DNA from 2 places in the Lysinibacillus sp. FSL L8-0312 genome. Region 1 is predicted to be linked to the other one. Evidence: riboswitches for the same ligand, from Rfam matches in the RefSeq annotation. Region 1 holds a riboswitch; the other holds the start of a gene.
What was found. A riboswitch is a leader RNA that binds a small molecule or an ion and turns the genes downstream of it on or off. The one in region 1 is predicted to bind S-adenosylmethionine.
Positions count from the first base shown of each region.

Region 1 (5,107 bases):
TACAAAATCCCATTCGTATGGTGTTTCTTGGTAAACATAGTAGTTCAACCAGTTAGAGAATAATAAATGCGTATGGGCACGCCATGTATTCATTGGCTCCTGTGATGGATCATCATTCGGGAAGTAATTCACAGGAACAGCGATATCTATGCCCTTTGCGACATCCCGGCTATATTCATCGGCTAATGTTGTCGCATCATACTCCAGATGCCCTGTAATCATAATGTTTTTATTATCTTTTGATTGGACGATGAACACACCTGCATCCTCTGAATAGGATAATAATCGTAAGTCTGGATGATTGCGAACCTCGTCGATCGAAACAGAAGTATAGCGTGAATGTGGAGCGGTAAATAAATCACTGAAGCCACGTACTAAATCCACTGTTAAATCGGTGATTACATGGGAATAGACACCTGAGCATTTAGCTGAAAGTTCTACCTTTCCTATCCCATAATGATGATACAGTGCCGCCTGTGCCCCCCAACAGATATGTAAAACGGATGTCACATTCTTTTTGGACCAGTCCATAATTTCTGAAATTTCCCGCCAATAGTTAACTTCTTCAAAGGCCATTTTTTCTACAGGTGCTCCCGTAATAATCATCCCGTCATAGCGACGGTGACGAATTTGGTTGAACGTTGTGTAAAATAGCTGTAAATGTGATTTACTGACGTTTTTCGACTCATGTGTGGCCGTATTTAAAAAGGTGATATTTACCTGTAGCGGTGTATTCCCTAATAAACGTAGTAATTGAAGCTCCGTTTTTTCTTTTTCAGGCATTAAATTCAATATTAATATGTTTAACGGACGAATTTGCTGTGTTTTCGCACGGTCCTCTTCCATGACGAAGATTTTTTCCTCACGTAAATGTTCTCCAGCTGGTAAATTTTTCGGAATATTAATTGGCATCTTGCGTTCCCCTCTCTTTGATCACTCTCTTTTAGCAAACCTTGCTGACAAATTAAAAAATCCTCCTCATTCCATACGAGATAGAATGAGAAGGATTTTTTCACGTCCACTCTTATCTCTCAAAGGAAAAATCCTTCGCTGGAATTAGCACCTTTCTAACAATTGTTAGAGGTTGCTGAAGCGTCATCGGGCCAAATCCCTCAGCTTCTCTTGATAAGATTATTTAATTACATCGAATTGTAGCATGAATTAGTTAGAATATCAATAATTCATAGAATATTTTGTGATTCAAATGCATGTTCCTCGTTTATTTGATGTACACTAAGCTTGCTATAAGTAGTGTTTCTACATTTAAAATTTATGGTAAACATGCCGTATTTATGTTACCATATAACTTTAGTAACAGAGAGGAACGTGAATACTTTGATTAAAATTGAATTTCCAAAACCTGATGTAGTCATCCGTCAACGTGAACAAGAAGTAAAACCTGGTGATGTGCCTATCACACCATACTTTGGTTTTATTGACTTCCATAAAATCACACGTGATAAAGGCGGCATTTTTTTATTCTATAATGACAAGAATGAGCTATTATTTGTCGGCAAAGCACGTAAAATTCGTCAACGTATTAAAAAGCATTTCGAGGACAATGTATCTCCGATGAAAAATCATCGTGATGAAGTGTTCAAAATTGAGGTCTATGAAGTAGAAGATCCAATGGAACGTGAAATTTACGAAACATATGCGATTAACACTTTCCGCTCCAAATACAATGTAGAGAAAGTCTTTTATTAAGATATCTTGTAAAGAAACCGAAATCTCATTTAATGGGATTTCGGTTTTTGTCTTATATAGAGGTTACGCGATCTATTGGCGTACTCTCGCCGTTTATTCGCAAATCAATCGTGTCTAGCTCAGGATCTTTGGTGATGATTTTATATACATAGGGTTGAGCCACTTTTCGTTGCTCGCTACCTTCTTTCAGTTGGATGACTTGACTATTTTCTTCAGCCGCAATACTTGCCAGCACATTCCCTTTCGAATAATAAACAAGATAATACGTAGAGTCATCTTCATACAATAATTGAATCTTATCATTAGCCTCAATTTTTTGTTGAATATTGTCTGGAACGACAGTTAGCTCATGAATCATTAGTAGTTTGGTAGGCGTTTTAGCGTTACATGCTCCTAACATTAATAAGCTCATTAAACCTAGCAACACGAATTTTTTCACGTTACTCCCCTTCCCTTATGACTATTCTAAGAAAAAAGCTTTACGCTCCTTAGCAATCCAGTCTTCTAATTCCTGATCATCACGTTTTACCAATCGATTGATAAGGACGTCATGCCAAACATAATCCTCTAACAAATAAATATGGACAGGGTCATTGGTGATAAAGGCCATTTCTTGCGTAGATGGAGAGTGACCATAAATCATTTCCTGACCATCTACCGATAAAATAAACCAATGTGGTGTAGACGTTTTTTTCGTGTAGTGTGTAGCTCTATGCTGGTCAATCGACTCTAGCTGTTCCCCTACATATAGGGTAATACCATGAATAGGAACATGCTGTGCCACTTCTTGAATATCTCCCCTTAAAGTATCATACATATCTTCCCACATCGATAGAATCACTTTTTTCTTGGCTTTTTTTAAAAGTGACTGGCAATAGTTGATGATCGCCTCCTTGCCCTTTAGCATGACTACTTTTGGCTCCACTTCCTGCACTTTTTCCTCTAATTTTTCTAATTTCGTACTCATGGATGTAAAATTCGATTGCCAGCGCTGCTGCATTTGCTGTAAAAACACAGACACAGGCATAGCCGCATAGGTCGTTTGTTCAGCCGTTTCTTCTTTTAGCACAATTCCCTTTTCTACAAGGACGTTTAAAATATCATAAATTCTTGCGCGTGGTATACCAGAATTTTTACTGACCTGATAGGCACTAACATGACTTTGCTGCACAAGTGCCGTATAGGCCTTTGCTTCATATTCTGTAAAGCCCATGTCTTTCAACTGGGCGATTAATTCCTCCATGTAATCCCTCCATTATCTTTATTATAGGCTACTGTTGTGAAGATTTGCCAATGAAAAAATGAGGGTTTACAGCGTAATTAAAATTAGTTACTATTTCAGTAGTAACTAATTTTAAAGAGGTGTATTATGTTTTTTGAAGTCGATGTACATATTCTTATCCTGTTAATTTCATTTGGATTTCTGGCGGCTTTTGTCGACTCTGTAGTGGGAGGGGGCGGTTTAATTTCATTGCCAGCTTTATTGTTTGCTGGTCTCAATCCAGCAGCTGCTGTTGCAACCAATAAACTTGCCGGGACAATGGGCTCACTGACATCTTCCATTTCCTTTTATCGTTCTGGTCAGCTTGAAATACGATCCGTTCTCAAATATTTCCCGCTTGCCTTTGTCGGCTCCTTATTTGGTGCATGGACCGTGCATTTAATCAATCCAGCATTACTAAAGCCATTAATGCTCGTGATGCTGGCAGCCGTTGCGGTTTATACAATTTTCAAAAAGGATTGGGGCGCTGTCTCTAGCGTAAAAACTCTCTCTAGAACCCACTTACTATTATTTATGGGATTATTATTTGGCATTGGTTTTTATGATGGGTTTCTTGGACCTGGTACAGGCTCTTTTTTAATCTTTAGCTTCTTGTTGATAGGCTTTGATTTTTTAAAGGCGGCAGGAAATGCAAAGTTTTTAAATTTGGCAAGTAACGTGGCAGGCCTTTGTATGTTCGCCTACTTAGGTCAAATCCATTTTGTTTATGGCTTCGTGATGGGCATTGCTCAAATTGGTGGCGCTATGCTCGGCTCCCGAATGGCGATCAAAAAAGGAAGCGGTTTTGTTCGTATGCTTTTTATCGTAGTGACAGTGACATTGCTTGCGAAAAATGCCTATGATTTTATGATTCATTAAACACAAAAACGCCACAGACTTGTATCTGCGGCGTTCTTTGATTTAAATCATAAGTTGCTCATTTTTGAATTTATGACTTGTGGCTAAGCTAACGAGAATAAAAATAATGAAGGATGCAACAATGGGAATCGTAACCGTGTGCATACCAAAGACGGAAGGATAAAAGCGATCAATGATAATATACAAGGACATGCCTGTAATCATGGACGCAATCGCACCGTATTTATTGGCTTTTTTCCAATACAATCCTAAAACTACTGTCCAGATAAAGACAGCCTCTAGCCCACCAAAAGCAAATAAATTCAACCACACTAATAAATCGGGTGGGTTGAGCGCAAAGATAATAACAGCTAAGCCAATAACCGTTGTCACAACAAAGCTTGCACGTTTAATCTCTGCATCACTAGCTTGTGGCTTCATGTAATTTAAATAAATGTCTTTGACAACCGTGGAGCTGACCAGCATAAGCAGAGCATTGACAGTTGACATGGTAGCAGCCATTGGCGCAGCTAAGACGATCCCCGCTAAAAATGGTGGCAATACCTTTAATGTCAGAAGCGGCATTACTTTATCACCAATCTCAATGTCAGGTAAGACAGGTCGTGCTAATACGCCAATTAAATGCATGCCAAACATGATTGTCCCGATGGCAATCGTGCCAATAATGATGGCTAAGTGCATACTTTTAGAATCCTTATAGCTCATGGCACGGACAGCAATTTGCGGAAGCCCTACAACCCCTACACCAATTAAAATCCAAAATGTCGAAACATACAGTGGTGTTAAATCTCCTTGCGCTCCAAATGGTGACACAAAATTAGGATTTTCAGCGACAAGTGAGTCCATAATATTATCGATGCCACCACCTGCAATAATAGTGCCGATTAATAGAATAATTGTGCCAACGACCATAATCGAACCTTGCACAGTATCCGTTAAAGCAACAGCTCGGAAACCACCAATAATGACATACACTAGCACCGAAATCGCAAAAATAAATAGTGCCGTTGTGTATTTTAGGCCTGTTAATGACTCAATTAAGCGTGCACCACCTACCCATTGCGCCATCATAGCCGAAAATAGAAAAACAATGATACTAATGGCTGATAAAATGACAATGACATGGCTTTTGTAGCGCTCTCGTAAAAAATCGATTAACGTAATAGCTTGGTAACGACGAGCGATAATAGCAAATTTCTTGCCTAAAATCATCAGTACAAAATAACCTGCAGGCAGCTGTGCCATTGCCAATAACACCCA
Region 1 is NZ_JBBOOV010000001.1:930,951-936,057, forward strand. It holds gene metA (homoserine O-acetyltransferase MetA) at 1-912, opposite strand, end outside; SAM riboswitch class I at 1,022-1,132, opposite strand; gene MHI22_RS04760 (nucleotide excision repair endonuclease) at 1,282-1,707, shown strand; gene MHI22_RS04765 (hypothetical protein) at 1,760-2,146, opposite strand; gene MHI22_RS04770 (TrmB family transcriptional regulator) at 2,168-2,950, opposite strand; gene MHI22_RS04775 (TSUP family transporter) at 3,077-3,847, shown strand; gene panF (sodium/pantothenate symporter) at 3,890-5,107, opposite strand, start outside.

Region 2 (5,107 bases), 2.0 Mb from region 1:
GATAAGGTACAGCAAGCAAAAGGAATTCTTAGTAAATCCGTTTATGGGCAAAGTGTGGCATTTCTTCGCATTTCAGCCATTGGCATTACTCTATATGCGGGTCCTGAATGTGGCTATACGGGGCCAATTTTATATCGTGACCTCGGTTTAATGCCACATCCACTTGTCTGGAGTATTCCGCACAATCAACGTAAAGCACCACTGACATTTGATCAATTGCTGCAATTAGATGCGGATCATTTATTTATTACTTTTGATAAACAACATTCCATTTACGAGAACGAGGAGCGTACGATTTTAAAAACTTCTATGTGGAAAAATCTAGCTGCAGTTAAAACCAACTGTGTATATGAAGTGGATTTTTTAACATGGATGAATTACGGTATTCTGTCTCATAGTAAAAAAATTGATGATGTCTTACATGTTCTCGGCTAAAAGAGGAAGCTCACTTTGGCTTCCTTTTTAAATGATTAGGACAGACATTGCACTGCAAAATAACACCTAAAGACGTTTAGCTACATAAGATAAGATATCAGCTATAGGATAGGAGGAATTACATTGTATTACAATCCTTATCCGTACTTTGTTCATCCTTATCATTACCCAACGTCGCCACTTGCCCAGCAGCTTGCCGTTAGACCTATTCCTCAACATTTAGCAATGCCGAACACTACCCCCTTTCCACCTGTCGACACACATAAATTAAAAATGTCAGCTACACGGATAAAGGCGATCATGCAACAGGCTCAATTGCTTACGGATAAAATTGATAGCTCTCAACAATTTGCACATGATCTAATGAATGCTGCACAGCTTTCAAATAAAACAGAGGTTGATAAATTAATCACATCAACAGGCATTACGATGAAATTTGATGCAAATTATACACCAGACAATTTCAGAATACGTCTTATGGATAATGGTTGTTGTGGCATAACCATAAATTTAAGTTGGTAAAAAAATTTACCCTTATATCTCTATCGAACTTGTAAACTATAAAATTCTATGCTAAAGTGTTTTATTATTATTTCTGAAAATTCTTATATCACTTTTCTTATCAAGAGAGACGGAGGGATTGGCCCGATGAAGTCTCAGCAACCAGCTCAACAGTATGGTGCTAATTCCAATTGGCAAAATTTTAAGCCTGAAAGATGAGAAGAAGAACTACCGTTGCTTATTCTGGAGTCCTCTTCTAAGGGGACTCTTTTTTATGTTCTACTAATTTTAACAGAAAGCAGTGAAATCAATGTCAAACCAACTTTTACAAGCATTACAATTATTAAAATCAAAACAATGGGTTGATTTAACACATACATTCGGCCCTAATTCCCCACATTTTTTTATGTTTGAAGATGCTAAATTTGAAACATTATTCTCTCATGATGACGGGTTCTTCGCACAACAATTCACGTTCCCAGGACAATATGGCACACATATCGACCCACCCATTCATTTTGTGCGAGACTCCCGCTATCTAGAAGAATTAGAACTAAAAGAACTAGTTCTTCCTCTTGTCGTTATTGATAAATCACGAGAAGCTGCTAGCAATCATGACTTCTCGCTAAGTGTGCAAGATATTTTTGATTTTGAAGCACAACATGGAGTAATTGAAGCAGGTACCTTTGTAGCGCTACGTACGGATTGGAGTAAGCGCTGGCCAGATAAAGAGGCATTTAGTAACCAAGATATGGATGGACATAACCATATACCAGGCTGGGGCTTAGAGGCATTACAATTTTTATTGAAGGAACGTCAAATAAGTGCACTTGGCCATGAAACATTTGATACTGATTCAGCCGCTGATTTTCACAAAAATGGTAAGCTAGATGGCGAATACTTCGTGCTTGAACAAAACATCTATCAAATTGAGTTGATGACTAACTTGGACAAGCTACCTGCGAAGGGGGCAATTATCTTCAATATCGTCCCTAAGCCTGAAAAGGCATCTGGATTCCCTGTACGCTCATTTGCTATTTTGCCATAACACAAAGGTCTGTACGATTCATATGTTGAATCATACAGACCTTTATTTTCGTATATTTCTTTTTTTGAATAGATAGTAAACGATGAGCATTACGAGGCCAAACAATAGGATGAGATAAATACTATAATGGGATAAATAATAACCAACAAACCGCCACTTCTCCCCAAGCATCCTCCCTAACGTTATAAATGTGAAAGTCCAGATAAATGCCCCTGTATAGGCAAAAAAAGCAAACTTTCTATATGGATAATTATTAATTGCCGCAATATAGGCTGTCAGATGTCGTACACCAGGTATAAAATAGCCTATTAATAATAAAGTTGGCCCAATTTTAGTAAACAGTTGTTTTGTAAAATCAATTTTTTGCTCCGTAATATGAATTTTGGGTCCATATTTCTGCAATAATGGTAAGCCAAAACGATAGCCGATATAGTAGCTTAAGGTAATACCGCCAACTGCACCAATCATTGCACTTACTAAAGCGGGAATGTGTTCAAGGCTTTCTATATAAACGCTGTAGCCAACATATGTTAGAAAGACCTCATCAGGAAGTGGCAACCCAACAATGCCTCCAATTAGGATCACGATAATACCCAAATACCCGTAATGTTCAATTAGAGATTGCACATGATGTGCCATATAACATCCCACCCAAAATTTATTAAAACGCATTGATTAACAAGTTCCTTCAATAGATCTAAGAGAACCTGAGGCATCGACTTTAAGACCTTCAGCAGCTTTATATCATTTGAAACTGCCGTAAAGCAAAGTCAATACCACCTTCAGTGGAACTCTTTGTAACAAAATTCGCAACTGCTTTTAGAGCTGCACTACCATTTCCCATAGCAATACCTAGCCCTACATGCTCTAACATATCAATATCATTATCCCCATCTCCAAAAGCAATAGCATTTTCAGGATCAATGTTAAAATGGTCTAGTACCGCTTTAACAGCTATCGATTTGGCAACATCCTGCTGTAATACATTCACAATATAAGGATGCCATCGCTGCCAAAATATATGCGGAAATTGGCTAGCATATCTTTTTTCAGCCTCCTCATCTGCATATAGACACATGAGAAAAACTTCTTCATCCACAATTTTTTCATTCACAACCGGAAAATTTCGTAAAGATAGAGTTGCCTGCATCGCATTGAAAGCAGCTGGATGCTGAATGCCATTCATCGATAGTTGCTCTGTAAAAAATGTGAGGCTATGCTGCTGTTCACGTGCAAAAGCTTGTACATTTTGAACAATATCTTTAGCAATAGGTGTTTTATGTATGATTAAATCCTTGTGTTTCACATATGCCCCATTTGCTGTAATAAAGGTTTCAATCCCTAGCGCTTGTATCTCCTGACACATCGATAAAGGTCTTCCTGTAGCCGCTACAAGGTGAATTCCTCTCTCCTGCAAAAGTTGAATGGCCTTCTTTGTGCTTTCTTCCACACAGCCATCCTCGTAATTAATCAGTGTTCCATCCATATCAAAAAATATGATATTATAATTCATCTTAAGCCGCCTTTATAAAACAGTACTTTAGAATCACAAACATTTAATTCATTCCTTATACTTAATGAAAAGTATGAAAGTATTTTGACAAACTTTCAGCAAACTCTATAACTTACATTAACAGCACCGATAAATACTATTACAAGCATAGATTTAATGACAATTAACTATAAAACAGATGAATATTTTTATTTTAATAATTCTAAAGGAGTATACCAAAGAACACAGAATTGTTAAAATAAAAGATATCTACTTAAATACATTGAACGATAAACATTTACGTATAAATAGAGCAAAAGAAACAAAATTTTAGAGCCTGCAAAGGAGTTGATTCTTATGGCATTTAACATTTACTACTATGAAAGTAGTGTAGATTGTAAATTTTGCAAAAAGCATTTTACAACTTATAAAGTACGCCCTAATCGATATAAAATCATCGAGGAGCAAACAGATTTCATGCCTGTTTATGATGGCTTAAATCCTTTGCTGTATGAGGTTGCTGTTTGTCCCCATTGCGGCTATGCCTACCATAAGTCTATGACACGGACATATGGACCTTTCATGCAACTCATTGATGAAATTTACATTAAAGAGCTCCAGAAGCCGATGGATATTTGTCAGGAACGTACAATCGATGATGCCATTGTCAGTTTTAAGCTTGCTTATTTGGTATCACGTGCTTCCATGGAAGAATCCCTTTTAATGGCGAATTTCGCCTTGAAAATTGCTTGGCTTTATCGTTTAAAAACCGATGAGGAATCCGAAAAGCGTTACCTTTTTGCAGCTAGAGACTTTTATAGTAAATCCTTTGCATCCAATCAGGAGGGTGGAGAAAGAATCCAGTTTTTACATGCTGAATTAAGCCTTCGACTCGGTGATATTGTAGAAGCTAAAAAAGGATTCTCACGTTTAATTGCCGATCGAAATGTATCACCAAAATATCGAAAGCTTGCGCGTAATCGTTGGGAAAATTATAAATATGACGAACAACCTATAACAGTTAATGAAATCATTAATTGATTTGACGAGGAGAGGACTAGTTATGTTGCTATTCCATAAAAGAATTGATGTGAGAGAAGAGGATATATTTTCAGAGTTACATCATTTTTTATTAAGAAAAAATAATCGCTACTTAACAAACGATGAGATAGTCGCTTTAACAGGAGTATCACCTGAACTCCTTTACAAATGGGTAAAAGCAGGAAAGTTAAAAAAGTCCATTTTCCCTAATTTAGGAGCGCCCTGTGAACGATGTGGACAAATTACACAAGCTAAAATTTGTGTGAGCTGCTCCTCCTCCATTGTTGGTACATTAAAGCAAGAAGAAAAGGATCGTGCATGGTTCAATCAAATTCAACGTAACCATGTTAGAGCAAGCACCTATCACTATAAATAATGATAAACATCTCCACTTTACAAATGGAGATGTTTTATGTTGTTGAAAAAAGGTGATTCACTAGCAGAAAAAGAACCCTTGGCAAGGTAGTTTTGTTTCCAACGCTATGGAGCAACTCCACTTTACAAACGGGGATGTTTTTTTGCCAATATAGGCAAATTTAAACAAAATTTAAACAAACTCTTCCTAAGCTTTAAACTTCGTTCCTTATAAT
Region 2 is NZ_JBBOOV010000001.1:2,911,050-2,916,156, forward strand. It holds gene MHI22_RS14680 (helix-turn-helix domain-containing protein) at 1-435, shown strand, start outside; gene MHI22_RS14685 (hypothetical protein) at 559-957, shown strand; SAM riboswitch class I at 1,052-1,158, shown strand; gene MHI22_RS14690 (cyclase family protein) at 1,247-1,984, shown strand; gene MHI22_RS14695 (DedA family protein) at 2,027-2,623, opposite strand; gene MHI22_RS14700 (Cof-type HAD-IIB family hydrolase) at 2,724-3,497, opposite strand; gene MHI22_RS14705 (DUF2225 domain-containing protein) at 3,834-4,517, shown strand; gene MHI22_RS14710 (hypothetical protein) at 4,540-4,893, shown strand.
Region 2: it holds a riboswitch for S-adenosylmethionine, as region 1 does, so the genes downstream of both, MHI22_RS14690 (cyclase family protein) here and metA (homoserine O-acetyltransferase MetA) in region 1, are expected to answer to the same signal.